3 regions of the Bartonella sp. LJL80 genome follow, and region 1 is predicted to be linked to each of the others. Evidence: predicted binding sites of a transcription regulator. Region 1 holds the regulator's gene; each other region holds the start of a gene.
The links. The regulator LexA, encoded in region 1, represses DNA repair genes until DNA is damaged. The targets are predictions, from matches to a motif close to TGTTCNNNNTGTGTTCNG.
Positions count from the first base shown of each region.

Region 1 (4,640 bases):
TACCCGCAAAGGACGCCGCGATGTGATGTGAACGACGCCATCAATTTCAGGCGCGTCATATTTGGTTCGACCTTTTCCAGATGTACCGGATGCTTCGTCAATGAGAACCTGCAATCGCTTGCCGACCTTTTTTTTCAAGAGGCCAGCCGATATATTTTGCTGCTGCGCCATGAAACGATGCCAACGGTTATCTTTGATTTCGTCTGGTACCATATCAAGACCTAGATCATTTGCGGCAGCGCCATGAACTGGCTCATATTTGAAGCAACCTGCACGCTCGATTTTCGCTTCAGCCAACCAGTCCAGAAGTATCTGAAAGTCTTCTTCAGTCTCCCCAGGAAAGCCGACAATGAAGGTTGATCGTAACGCTAAATCAGGACAAATTTCGCGCCATTTTTCGATGCGCCGACTTGTTTTTTCCAAATGGGCTGGACGCTTCATATGTTTCAATACGTTTGACGAAGCATGTTGAAAGGGAATATCCAAATAGGGTAGAATTTTTCCTTCCGCCATCAACTCAATAACATCATCCACGTGGGGGTAGGGGTAAACGTAATGCATTCGCACCCAAATCCCCATGTCACCGAGCTCTTTCGATAGATCAAGGAACTTTGCCCGAACTTGTCGATCTTTCCACGGGCTTTCACTATATTTCAGATCAACGCCATAAGCACTGGTATCTTGAGAAATAACCAGAAGCTCTTTAACACCAGCATTGACGAGCTTTTCAGCTTCACGCAAAACATCGGCTGCAGGGCGCGAGACTAAATCGCCACGCAGAGCCGGTATAATGCAAAAACTACACCTATTAGAACATCCTTCTGAAATCTTCAGGTAGGCATAATGGCGAGGCGTCAGGCGAATACCTTGCGGGGGAACGAGATCTACAAACGGGTCATGTGCCGGAGGCGCTGCCTCGTGAACAGCCTCCATAACACTTTCATAGGCTTGAGGTCCCGTAATAGCGAGAACGTTAGGATGCGCTTTGCGTATGACATCGGGCTCAGCACCCAAGCATCCCGTAACAATGACCTTACCGTTTTCCTTAATAGCATCGCCAATATTAGCAAGAGACTCATCACGGGCAGAATCCAGAAAGCCGCAAGTATTTACGATTACAAGATCTGCTCCCTCATGCTTGCGAGCAATTTCATACCCTTCAGCACGCAAGCTTGTTATTATACGCTCAGAATCCACAAGCGCTTTAGGACAACCAAGCGATACAAAGCTAATACGTGGCGCAGACATACTTATTCCCAAAAACAATATGGATGGACAACCTTGTATCCATTGCCGAGATTATAAATTGGCCGAAAAACCTTAAGTCAAACCTTGGTAGTAGACCAGATATTTTATGACATGCGGTATATTGCTCGTTTTTCGACTTTTTAACAAAAGCGCGAATAACATGAAGTTGTTAAGTTTGCTACCGAAAACCGCTCTCCTAAACTTTCGCGTCTAACAACGTGAAAGCTTTTAAATTGCGATAAACGGTTTCCAAAAGCCTTTTAATAACGTCGGATAAGGCCGACAAGCCGGCCCTGCAACCTGATGCGATCTGGCCCGAAAATACGCGTTTCATATGCAGGATTTGCAGCTTCCAAGGCAACCGAAGCTCCTTTACGACGATAGCGCTTCAATGTTGCTTCTTCATCGTCAACAAGCGCTACGACGATCTCGCCCGGATTGGCGGTATCTCCACGTTTGATGATCACGGTATCGCCGTCAAAAATACCGGCTTCAATCATAGAATCACCTTTCACTTCAAGCGCATAATGTTCTCCAACACCAATCATATCCGGCGGAAGCGATAACATATTGGTCTGTTGCTGAATTGCAGAGATCGGAACACCAGCTGCAATACGCCCCATAACAGGAACATTGACATTCGCAACAGCCATATCATTTGCTGAAGAAGGTGTTTGCGGCATGACATTTTTCAATGTCTGTCCTTTTGTTCCTTCTATCACACTCGGCGAAAATTTACGCGTTGTTGTGAGGCCAGGAGCAATGGTATCGGGAAGCCGGACAACTTCCAATGCACGCGCACGATTGGGAAGCCGACGGATAAAACCGCGTTCTTCCAATGCAGTTATCAATCGATGAATGCCGGATTTGGAAGATAGATCCAAAGCTTCTTTCATTTCGTCAAATGAAGGTGGGATGCCGCTTTCTTTAAGGCGGTCGTGGATGAACAATAAAAGTTCATATTGTTTGCGCGTAAGCATACAGCCTTCCAATCAACGAATCAAAATAGAAACAAAACCAGAACATACTCTATATGTTCATTAATTGTTCTACAAGTGTTTTCAGACGAGAAGAAGTGTGTTTATCGTGTAACTATCAACAGGGTAACGTCAGGCCTAGATGCCGGCTCCGTCTTGCAGTCCTTGCACGCGCGTTTTGTCCGGTCTGTTCGCTATTTGGTAGACAAATGGGCGCAACACGAAATCAAGCGCGATGACGAATAATGTCCCAATAAAAGATGTTGTGAGATGGTAAATGATAAGGCCGAAGAGTATCGCTGCCAAAAGCCGACCAAACAGTATTGAAGTAACGTTTTGATTGCTCAAGGGATGAATCCAGAGCTCTATCGCTTCTTTGACGATAGCCTTATCAGAATTTTTTAGTTTCTTGTCATTAGCTTCTGGTAAGTCGTTTACAGAAGCTACTGTTCCTAACGCGACGGTTTCGTTTGTATAGGGATCAATCAGTATGAAAGCGCCCAGGGTTTTGTCATCTTGATAATTTGATGCGACTATAGGCTTTTCTGTATTGATCGTTAGCCTGCCGATTTCATTCATCGTCAGTGTACTGTCAAAAATCTTTTGATAGCTATGGATATCAGTTTTATAATCGAGTGAAATTATTTTCATTGGCGTTGTAGCTGTGCCTATACGCAATAAAAAGCGGTCTTTTAGTGAAAGCTGTATAGGTCGCATCCATAAAATGTCGGTGCAAAAGCTCCGAGAGGCATTTATGGTATCTGTTGCAGATACCAAAACATCTCCACGCGATACATCTATCTCGCTTGTTAAGGTGACAGTTACGGCATCGCCGCTGGCAGCTTCTGTGACTTTGCCATCGCTTCCGAATATATCTTTAATGACTGACCGCGCTCCACTCGGTAGGGAGATAACTTCGTGTCCGCTTTTAACCTTTCCGGTTCCAATAGTTCCGCTGAAGCCGCGGAAGTCCAGATTGGGTCGATTGACCCACTGGACTGGCAAACGAAATGGCTTGTTGGTCGTATCATTATTTTTTATCGAAACGGTATCAAGATAGTCGAGCAGTGTTAATCCGTCATACCAGCTTAAATTTTCTGATTTATTTGCTAAATTGTCTCCCAGTTTCGCACTTAACGGGATGAATACGATCTGCTCAAAAGATAGGGCGGGTAGGAGCGTTGAAAATTCGTCAACGATGCTTTTGAACCGAATTTCGTCGTAGCTCACGAGGTCCATTTTGTTAACGGCAACAATCACGGAGCGTATCCCCACCAATGATGTGATGAAGGCGTGGCGGCGCGTTTGCGGAAGGACGCCCTTACGTGCATCGATTAGAATGATTGCAAGATCGGCTTGAGAGGCACCCGTGGCCATATTGCGTGTATATTGTTCATGTCCCGGCGTATCTGCAATGATATAGGAACGCTTTGTCGATGAAAAATAACGATAAGCGACATCTATTGTGATACCTTGCTCGCGCTCTGCAGCCAGACCGTCTACCAACAATGCAAAATCAATATCGTCCCCCGTTGTACCAAATTTCTTTGAATCGCTCTCGAGGCTCGCTTGTTGGTCGTCATAGATGGAGCCAGTGTCATAAAGAAGACGGCCTATTAGCGTTGACTTACCATCATCGACAGACCCACATGTTAAGAAACGTAACAGAGTGTTCTCCTGTTCTATAGGTCCATTGTCTTCATCGGGCGCTGCGGATAGACTTGCGGGTTGCATTGCCAAGCTCATCAGAAATAACCTTCTTGTTTTTTCTCTTCCATCGAAGCTCCGCCATCCTTGTCAATGGCCCTTCCTTGCCTTTCAGATATACGGGAAAGCAGCATCTCCGCGCGAATTGAGGGGAGATCGGATGCGAAGGATTTCACTGCACCGGTTAAAGGATAACAACCTAACGTTCGGAAGCGTACGCTCAATGATTGAAGTTGTTCGCCCGGTCTGAGAATCATACGTTCATCATCACGCATGATTAGCATTCCCTCACGCTCAACAATTGGCCGAATGGCTGCAAAATAAAGCGGTACAACAGGAATTTTCTCACTTTCGATATATTCCCAGATGTCACTTTCAGTCCAGTTTGATAGAGGGAAGACGCGAAAGCTCTCTCCTGGGTTTTTCCTCGTATTGAAAAGATTCCAAGGCTCGGGTCGCTGAAACTTTGGATCCCACCGATGCTCTTTGGAACGTAACGAAAAAAAACGCTCTTTAGCGCGACTTTTTTCTTCGTCACGACGCGCTCCGCCAAAGGCCGCATCGAAACAGTATTTATCAAGTGCCTGTTTCAGCGCCGCAGTTTTCATAATGTCAGTATGCATACGGGAACCGGAATCAAAAGGATTGATATTCTGTGCGATACCTTCTTCGTTTCTGTGTATGATAAGGTTCAATCCAAGCCTTTCG
Region 1 covers NZ_JBTXLM010000004.1:220,217-224,856, forward strand. The annotation lists gene rimO (30S ribosomal protein S12 methylthiotransferase RimO) at 1-1,248, opposite strand, end outside; gene lexA (transcriptional repressor LexA) at 1,509-2,228, opposite strand; gene cysN (sulfate adenylyltransferase subunit CysN) at 2,364-3,971, opposite strand; gene cysD (sulfate adenylyltransferase subunit CysD) at 3,971-4,640, opposite strand, start outside.

Region 2 (4,640 bases), on a different contig from region 1:
TCATGCACCAAAATGGCGGCCATGAGTTTATGGAAAGGGTAGACGCGGTCAATAATGGGCGCGGCAGCCTTTGGGATGTTTTTTAACGAAATCTTGCGTTTTGCGAATTAGTTCTTAAATGCAATTCGGGCCTGTCTGATTGACAGGCATGGCATTTTTTCGAGGAGTTCAAGTTTTGGCCGGTTTTCTTAAGCGTTTCATTCCACGTCGGTTTCGTTCCAATGCGGTGGAAATACCGGTGGTAAGGTTGCAGGGTATGATTATGGACGCCTCGTCGCCTTTGCGCCAAACCTTGTCGCTTGGCTCTTGTGCTGCTTTGTTGGAAAAAGCCTTTGCCGATAAAGAGGCGCCAGCGGTTGCGATCGCTATCAATTCACCGGGTGGTTCACCGGTGCAATCCCGTCTGATCTTTCGCCGCATTCGCGATCTGGCAGAAGAGAAAAACAAGAAGGTACTGGTCTTTGTCGAAGATGTTGCTGCTTCCGGCGGTTATATGATTGCTTGCGCGGGCGACGAGATATTCGCAGACCCGTCTTCGATTGTCGGTTCCATCGGCGTGGTATCCTCTTCATTCGGTTTTCCGGAACTTCTCAAAAAGATCGGCGTTGAAAGACGTGTTTATACAGCGGGTAAAAACAAGGTGTCGCTTGATCCATTCCAACCGGAGAAAAAAGCCGATATCGATCATTTGAAAGCCTTGCAACTTGAAATCCATGAGACATTCATCGGCATGGTCAAAGAGCGGCGCGGGGCCAAACTGAGAGATGATGACACGTTGTTTACCGGAATGTTCTGGACTGGAACCAAGGGTAAAGAGCTTGGTCTCGTCGATGAGCTGGCCGACTTGCGCTCGGTTATCAAAAAGCGCTACGGCAAGGATGCCAAGATGAAGTTGATTTCGGCCTCGCGCGGGCTTTTGGGGCGCAAGGCTCCAGCCGGAATTTCCGCTTCGATTGTCGGGGCAGCGGTTGACGGTGTTGTAGCTTCTGCACAAGAACGCACATTATGGTCGCGTTATGGCCTTTAGAGCCGTTCCCGATTGATATGAATCATCAATCGAATAAGATACCGCGACAAATCAACAGCTTGAGACGCACCGGCCGGATAGCATCAGGTCGAAAAGCGCTCTAAAGGCTGATATTTATTTGGACTTATGTCGCATTTAGGCTTAATTTGGTCTCAATGACAGTTTAATGATAGTTGCGAAAGCAAAAGGACAGAAAATGGCTAGACTGATTATATATGGTCTGATTTGTGCAGCGGCACTTTATGCCTATCGCGCCTTTAAACGCGAATCGCAGCGTGTCGCCCAGCGTGTAAGACGGGCGGAAGCCGAAAGACAGAATGGGGCCAAGGGCACTTTGGTGCAGGACCCTAAAACCGGAGAATATTACGTCGAGCGTGATTAGACGTGAAGGGACCGGACAAAGGCGTAACGGATCTTGTTACGCCAATTAAAATCAATCTGGCGCTGCATGTTGTCGGGCAGCGGCCAGATGGCTACCACCTTCTTGAAAGTTTGGTGTATTTTAGCCTTGATGGCGATGTTCTAACATATCTTCCCGCACAAACGGACGGTTTTGAAATTGATGGCCCTTATGCCAGCGGGCTGTCAGCTGATGCTGACAATCTGGTCACGCAAGCGCGTCGTCTCTTGGCACATAAATTTCCTGAAAAAGCCCGTCCTTGTCTTCTTAAACTGACGAAAAACCTGCCCATCGCCTCAGGTGTCGGTGGAGGGTCTGGTGATGCCGCTGGTGTTCTTCAATTGTTGGGGCAGCAATGGAAGATAGATTGCGCGCAATCCACTTGGATGGAAATGGCCCTGACATTAGGCGCAGACGTGCCAATGTGCCTTTCTGTGTTACGCAGCCATACGCCGCTTTTTGTGCAAGGTGTCGGCGAGCGTCTGGGAAGACTAGATGATGCGTCATCAATCGCCTTGGTATTGGTCAATCATGGCCAGGAAATTTCAACGCCGGAAATTTTTAAAACGCTGCCGCGAAAAGATAATCCTGCGCTAGACCTTTTGCCCATGAAGTTGGACAGCGTTGACCATCTCATACAGTCTTTGCACAACACGCGTAATGACCTTTATCAACCCGCACTTACGATTGCCCCGGAGCTTGCAAACGTCTTGGCGTCGCTGAACAGGCATCATGCTTTGTTTTCGCGCATGTCCGGTTCTGGTGCCACATGCTTTGGTATCTATGCAGACATATATTCTGCCAAATCGGCGGCTGCCGCAATCCATGCAGAACAGCCGCATTGGTTTGTCAAAGCAGTGGAAACCGTTGGCAGCCGCCCCAAATCATCCAAAGAAGCGAACGCGAAATGAACACCATTGATGAAAACCTGACCTTTCAACCGCTCAATATCGCTGTTTTGACAATATCCGACACACGAAAAACATTGGATGACCGTTCCGGCGACATATTGGAAAAGCGTATCAAAGAAGCCGGACATCATCTGGCCATGCGTGCGATTGTGCGCGACGAGATTGCCGATATCAGGGCACAAGTCCAAGCTTTCGCAGATGATCCGGCAATCCAGATTATCATTACCACGGGCGGTACGGGTTTTACCGGTCGAGATATCACGCCTGAAGCAATCGAACCGTTATTCGAAAAGAAGATGGATGGCTTTTCCGTAATGTTTCATAAAGTATCTTTTGAAACGATCGGCATGGTCACGATCCAGTCACGTGCGACAGCCGGTCTTATCAATTCAACTTTTGTGTTTTGTCTGCCCGGGTCGACGGGGGCATGTAAAGATGCTTGGGACAATATCCTGAAAGGTGAGCTAGACAGCCGTCAGCAGCCGCATAATCTGGTTTTGTTGATGCCAAGGCTGAACGAACGTTAGAGACGCATTATTTTGATAGAAATGGATTGACGAGAGTGAATCCATTTTTGATTGAGGCATGGTTGCACTCTAACTTTTTGTTTTGTCGCATTATCCTGACACAAAAGTCTGTCAACTTTTGTTGGAAATGCGCTAATGGCTTTGTGCGGAAAGCATTTGGACTGGCAAACATATCGGTTTGAGCTTTTTTACCCAAATCGCTTGTTGGTTCTGACTGCTTTTTACGGCAGGCAGCGCGTCTTTGCGCACCAAGAGGCCGGCTGCGGACGGATTGTTCAAACCAAACAACCGACGCCATGATAAAATCCGTTGCGCCGAGATGTTTTGAAAGCATGCCGCTGCGCGTTCGGTTTCGATATGTCGTCTGACAATCTCTTTCCATTGGTCAAGCAATCGGTCGCCGGAATTTAGAAAAAGCAACCAAGGGCCTTTTGCCGATGCGACAATCTCAGATGTATCGGTTTCAATACGGTAGGTGCAGCCGGTATCATCGGCAATTTGCGACAGGTGTGGATGATTGTTTTCCGACCAAAGAACAACTTCACCGATAATGCCGAAGACAGCACCACTTACCAACATGGATAAAGTGTCGGCCAAAGGCGCAATAGTTTCATCACAGTGGATAAGGACGCTGATCATCACTTTTCCATAAATCAATTTTGAGCAAATGACATCTTGATTTTTGTTCTTGTTTTGTTCCGTGCGCAATGGTATTAAGCAAGAAGGATTTTTCTTTTGGATACGGCTGTGATTGATCAGACATTGGTAAAAGCCATGGCGCAAGCCGATGAAGCGGCCTTCGGCGACACAAAAAGCTGCGGTGCGAACCAGCTTATGCGTGATTGCGCCTTGCGCCTGCATGAAGATCGGGTGAAGGGGCGTGGCGCATCGCTTAATCCCGCCGGTCGGTTTGAAACATGTTCGGTGAGCCAATTTGATGATGGCTGGTATAATCTGGATGATATCACACCGTTAAAAACCGATGTTCAGATTGAGAAAGCACGCAGCATCATTACACAAAACCAGTCGCCGGATATTGCTTTTGATCGTTCGATCAATCCCTATCGCGGTTGTGAGCATGGCTGTATTTATTGTTTTGCCCGTCCTTCCCATTCTTATATGGGGCTTTCGGCCGGTGTGGATTTCGAAACAAAATTATTTGCCAAGCCGGATGCTGCAAAGCTTCTTGAACGTGAGCTTTCCAAGCCCGGTTATAAGCCCAAAACAATTGCAATCGGTACCAATACTGATCCCTATCAGCCGATTGAGAAAAAATGGAAAATCATGCGTGAGATATTGGAGGTGCTGGACCGGGCAAACCATCCGGTTGCGATTGTAACCAAGTCTGCGATGGTTGTGCGTGATGTGGATATTCTGGCAAAAATGGCAGAGAGGAAACTGGTGCGTGTCGCGCTATCTGTTACCACACTTGATAGCAGGCTGGCGCGGTCTATGGAACCGCGTGCCGCAACACCGCAACGCCGCCTTTCAGCAATCCGGCAATTGGCTGATGCGGGTGTTTCGGTATCTGTCATGGTTGCGCCGATTGTCCCCGGGCTTAATGATCACGAATTGGAAACAATTTTGGAAACGGCAAAAAAATATGGTGCGGTTGATGCTGGCTATGTCATGCTGCGCCTGCCTTACGAAGTCGCACCATTGTTCAAGGATTGGTTGCTACGCGAATATCCCGACCGTTACCGGCGCGTCATGCAGCTAACCCGCGATATGCGTGGCGGTAAGGATTATGATGCCGATTGGAAAAGCCGCATGAC
Region 2 covers NZ_JBTXLM010000002.1:165,134-169,773, forward strand. The annotation lists gene ACYSNS_RS04985 (tRNA1(Val) (adenine(37)-N6)-methyltransferase) at 1-86, shown strand, start outside; gene ACYSNS_RS04990 (S49 family peptidase) at 176-1,027, shown strand; gene ACYSNS_RS04995 (hypothetical protein) at 1,224-1,409, shown strand; gene ACYSNS_RS05000 (4-(cytidine 5'-diphospho)-2-C-methyl-D-erythritol kinase) at 1,412-2,338, shown strand; gene moaB (molybdenum cofactor biosynthesis protein B) at 2,335-2,865, shown strand; gene ACYSNS_RS05010 (hypothetical protein) at 2,998-3,504, opposite strand; gene ACYSNS_RS05015 (PA0069 family radical SAM protein) at 3,640-4,640, shown strand, end outside.
Region 2: a site for LexA is predicted at 3,549-3,566, ahead of ACYSNS_RS05015 (PA0069 family radical SAM protein). Genes of this name have one in related genera too.

Region 3 (4,640 bases), on a different contig from region 1:
GATGCCGACAATCGCAAAATGCGGCGGTATGGCATAAAGCGGATTATTGGGTGAAAGCAGTTCATGCAGGCTGTAATTTTGTCCCGACAGCAATAATGTCAGCCCGATCTGCACAACCATAAAGGCGGCTTCCGCAAAAATACAGCCGACCAAGATCCATACAATGTGAAATGCTGTAATATTTTTCATGGTTTTTCCTGTTTCAGTCACGAATATCAATCACCGTGTCCGGCAATCATCATGGCTTCAAGTTTCAAACGATCCGATTTGCGCAAACGCTCTGACTCCGACTTCAGTTGCCCGCATGCCGCAAGAATATCGCGGCCGCGTGGCGTGCGGATCGGCGAAGCATAGCCGGCTTGATTGACGGCATCGGCAAAACGCTCGATCTGCTCCCAGTCCGAGCACTGATAGTTGCTACCCGGCCACGGGTTGAAGGGGATGAGGTTGATTTTCGCCGGAATGCCTTTCAAAAGCTGCACCAAACGCTTGGCATCTTCAAGACTGTCATTAACATCCTTCAGCATGACATATTCAAACGTAATACGTTTGGCATTGGACAGGCTGGGATAGGCCCGACAGGCATCCATCAATTCATTCAGCGGATATTTCTTATTGATCGGCACCAGCATATCGCGCAATTCATCACGCACTGCATGCAGCGAGATAGCCAGCATAACGCCGATCTCCTCACCTGTTCGGAAAATTTCCGGCACAACGCCCGACGTTGAAAGTGTGATCCGTCGTTTAGAGAGTGAAAGACCATCGCCATCAGAGGCGATCAACAGCGCTTTCTTGACGGCTTCAAAATTATAAAGCGGCTCGCCCATACCCATCATGACGATATTGGTAATTTTACGCCCTTCAGCAGGCACAATCGCACCATCGGGCGTGTCTTTTTCAGGAAAATCGCCCAAGCGGTCACGGGCTGTCAAAAGCTGCGCCAGAATTTCTTCCGCTGTCAGGTTGCGCACAAGCTTCTGCGTTCCGGTATGGCAGAAAGAACAGGTCAATGTGCAGCCAACCTGTGAAGACATACATAAGGTTCCACGCCCCTCTTCAGGAATATAGACCATTTCGATCTCGACAGGTTTTCCTGCTCCGCGCGGGGGAAAGCGTAATAACCATTTGCGTGTGCCGTCATTGGAGACTTGCTCTTCAACGATCTCCGGCCGCGCAATGGAAAAATGCTTTTTCAACGTTTCGCGCATATCCTTGGAAATGTTGAACATATCGTCAAAGCTTGCGACGCCGCGTACATAAAGCCAATGCCATAGCTGGCTCACGCGCATGCGGGTTTGGCGCTCCGGTACGCCGACATTCTTCAAGGCATCGGCCATTTCCTCACGCGATAAGCCGATGAGCGAAGGTTTTACCGCATCCATCACGGCTGGTCGCATGGCGGCATTGGCACCAATAGGTCTGAGATCGTAGGATACGCTCATTGTTTTCCGGTTCTTGACTAAAACTTTTACGTGCTGCCTGTAGCACAGAAAACCGGCAGCGTCACGCGCGCCAGCCACATAAAATAAGCACTGCAACATGGCAATACCATGATGCAGTGCGCTGATTGTGATAAAAAATGATTATTTACATTTTTGTGCAGCATTCAATGCTGCAGTCACACCTTTGAGAGAATAGGTATAGCTGGTGTTGGTTCCGCGTTGTGAAACAGCCTTGACGCTGAGATTAGAACCTGCCCGCATGGCTGCAATCAACTGAGTTTCAGTGGTTTGCGAAGCTGCCCATGCCGATGAATCCTTGGTGAAGAATTCAAAGTTTTTGCCGTCTACGGTCACCGTGACTTTTGAACCTTCTTTCAGCGTATAACCTGCCATGAACTGCGGTTCAAATGAAACGGCACCACCGGGGCGCTTACTGACGAGGAAAAAATTATCGCCATGGTTTACGCTTGCAGGCTGGGTGGTCAACGGGGCCGAAAGCACATAACAAACCGTGTTGGCGCCCGATTTATAGGAATAGGCACCCCATGCATCAAATTGGTTGAGGCGGGTGGGTGTCTGTGCCGAAGCTGTTCCGGCTACGGCCAGAACCATGACAGACGCAGCGACAAAAGTCTTTCCAAACATCGTATACTCAGCTCACTTCTTGTTTTCCATTGGCAAAGCCTTACGGCTTCGAACCGGCGGTGATTTCTATCACACCAACATAACATCTGTTGGATATGCCGCCAGTGTTTCATGCAATTTTGACCTGTTTGTGGTTACCAAAAGGTGAAATTTTGCATCAAATGGCAAAAAACCGGAAGAAATTCTTTATTTCACGCTGTCTTGATGTTCGCTCTCGCCAGCAAGCGCTTTGCGCGCAGCCAAAAGATGGGCTTCTGTAATATGGGCGCGCACGGTGGCAATGGCGATGGTCAAAACTGCCAGGTCGTCAGAAAAGCCGATGACAGCCAACATATCGGGGATAAAGTCGAACGGCATGACAAAATAGGCAAGCGCTGCCAGCAAGATACCCCGAACGCGTTTTGGGGTTGTGGGGTCAAGCGCACAGTAATAAGCTGCAACGACATCTTCCATAAAGGGAATGTGCGATGCGGCCTTGCGCAAAGTTTTCCAGAAGCGGGCACGTACCTTTGCCGCTCTTCCGGCTTGCACCTTTTCAGTGCCCGGTTGCAAAATATCGTCGATTGTTGCCTTATCCATTGTCAAACTTCCATTTGGGCCCCCGCCCAATATAGCCCTGAGATAAGAAGCCTGTATGCTATTTGCAAGTTTCCATAAAGCCCAGCCGCTATGAACGAACACGATGGGGTTCAAGCTTTGGTGCCTGTTTCACACCATATGCAATTATAATAATTCTGCTTGGTTCATCCTTAAGCCGAAAGATCGGGTGGCTTTATGCCCGGTGGTATCGTCCTAAAAAAACAAGCGATCCTGAGCCTTAATTGTTGAATTCGCCATGTAAGCGCTTTGGGCTGGAAGGCGGCACAACAGGCTATGTAGTAGGGAAGCGTGAAGGTGAGCAATTTTTTTCATCCAAAGACTCTGCTTGACTCTGTTTCTTATTCGATTCCATAATAGAACAAAACAAGAACATATATCGAGTCTTACGATGAAGAATATTGCCCAATTGCGCCATCTTGTCGCCCGCATGGAGGGACGGCCCATAGCCCCGCTATTGCCTGTTGGCGATGTGGGAGCTGCCGATAGTATGGGCAATTATGCTGGCCACCATTTTTACCTTGGTCATAGGACAGCCGACCTTTTGGCTGGCCCTTTTCCTTGTGGCGCGCTGCATGAAGTGGTGGCAGCACCCGCATCGATGAATATCGCTACCGGTTTTTGTCTGGGACTTTTGGCCCGCAGCCAGCAACCAAATCGCCCATTCATCTGGCTGGAGGAAGAAAGTGTCACAATGGAGTATGGCATGCCCTATCCGGCCGGTCTGGCCGCTTTCGGGCTTGATCCCGCCCGCTTCATCTTGGTGCGCTGTCATAAGGCGACAGATGCTTTGAAAGCGGCAGATGATGCGCTGGCGACACGCAGCATAGGCGGCATTATACTTAGTCTTTCGGGCCCTTCCAAAGCGCTTGATTTTACTGCCAGCCGCCGTCTGCATCTGGCGGCAGAAAAAGCCGGTCATCCGGCATTGCTTCTGCTTGGCAAGGCGGCACTGAAAACCAGCAGTGCCGCAACCAGATGGCAGATAGCTGCAGCTCCGTCGCAAAGTTCCGGCGCCAAGGCACCGGGGCTTACCGCTTTTGATGTCACCCTTCTGCGCAATAGAACCGGCCATACCGGCCATTGGCCGATGCAATGGAACCTCAATGACCAGACCTTTATTGAAACTCACGCCGATCAAATCGCTCAAACGGCTTTATCTGGCCCTCGCCTTTCCGCGCCTGCCCATAAACCGTCTCATGACGGTTTTGCCGCCTGAGCGTGTGCCAGACCCACAACAGCCTTTTGCCATCATAGATCGTGCGGCGCGCGGCCTGAAACTGACCTGTGTCAATCAGGCCGCGTCGCAGGCAGGGCTTTATCCCGGCCTGTCACTGGTTCATGCGCGCAGCCTTTGTGCCAGAATAGAAACCGCCCAGCAGGACGACAATGCCGACATGGTGTATTTGCAGCATCTGGCCCGCAATGCAGGGCGGTTTACCCCGCTTGTTGCCTATAGCCTGCCGTATGGATTGATGTTGGATGTTACTGGCTGTGATCATCTTTTTGATGGCCCAGCGGCGATGTTGCAAAAAGTAACCTGTCATTATCGGCAGCTTGGCGTTGAAACCTTGGCGGCGCTTGCGCCGACGCCTGCAGCAGCGCGGGCTTTTACCCGTTTTGGGGTCAATCGTTTTGTCCCGCGTGAAGAGCTTGCTTGCACATTGGATATGCTGAAACTGCCAGCCCTTGAAGCGCCGCCCGCAACGCAAACGGGGCTGAGGCGTGCCGGTTTTCAGACATTGCATGATATAAAGCATATTTCGCCCAAGGCGCTTGCCGCGCGTTTTGGGGAAGTTCTGCCTGCCCGCCTTGATGCGCTTTATGGCAAAAGCCGCCAACCGATTTCTCCCATCAGCCCGCCGCCGGCGCTCTATCTTCCCCTGCGTTTGAGCGAACCGTTGAGCGACCAAGCAATGGTCGAAAACCAGCTTGTGGTTCTGGCCAAGGATT
Region 3 covers NZ_JBTXLM010000001.1:683,943-688,582, forward strand. The annotation lists gene ACYSNS_RS03110 (hypothetical protein) at 1-189, opposite strand, end outside; gene rlmN (dual-specificity RNA methyltransferase RlmN) at 216-1,445, opposite strand; gene ACYSNS_RS03120 (invasion associated locus B family protein) at 1,587-2,090, opposite strand; gene ACYSNS_RS03125 (YkvA family protein) at 2,277-2,669, opposite strand; gene ACYSNS_RS03130 (ImuA family protein) at 3,079-3,906, shown strand; gene ACYSNS_RS03135 (Y-family DNA polymerase) at 3,794-4,640, shown strand, end outside.
Region 3: a site for LexA is predicted at 3,045-3,062, ahead of ACYSNS_RS03130 (ImuA family protein). Genes of this name have one in related genera too.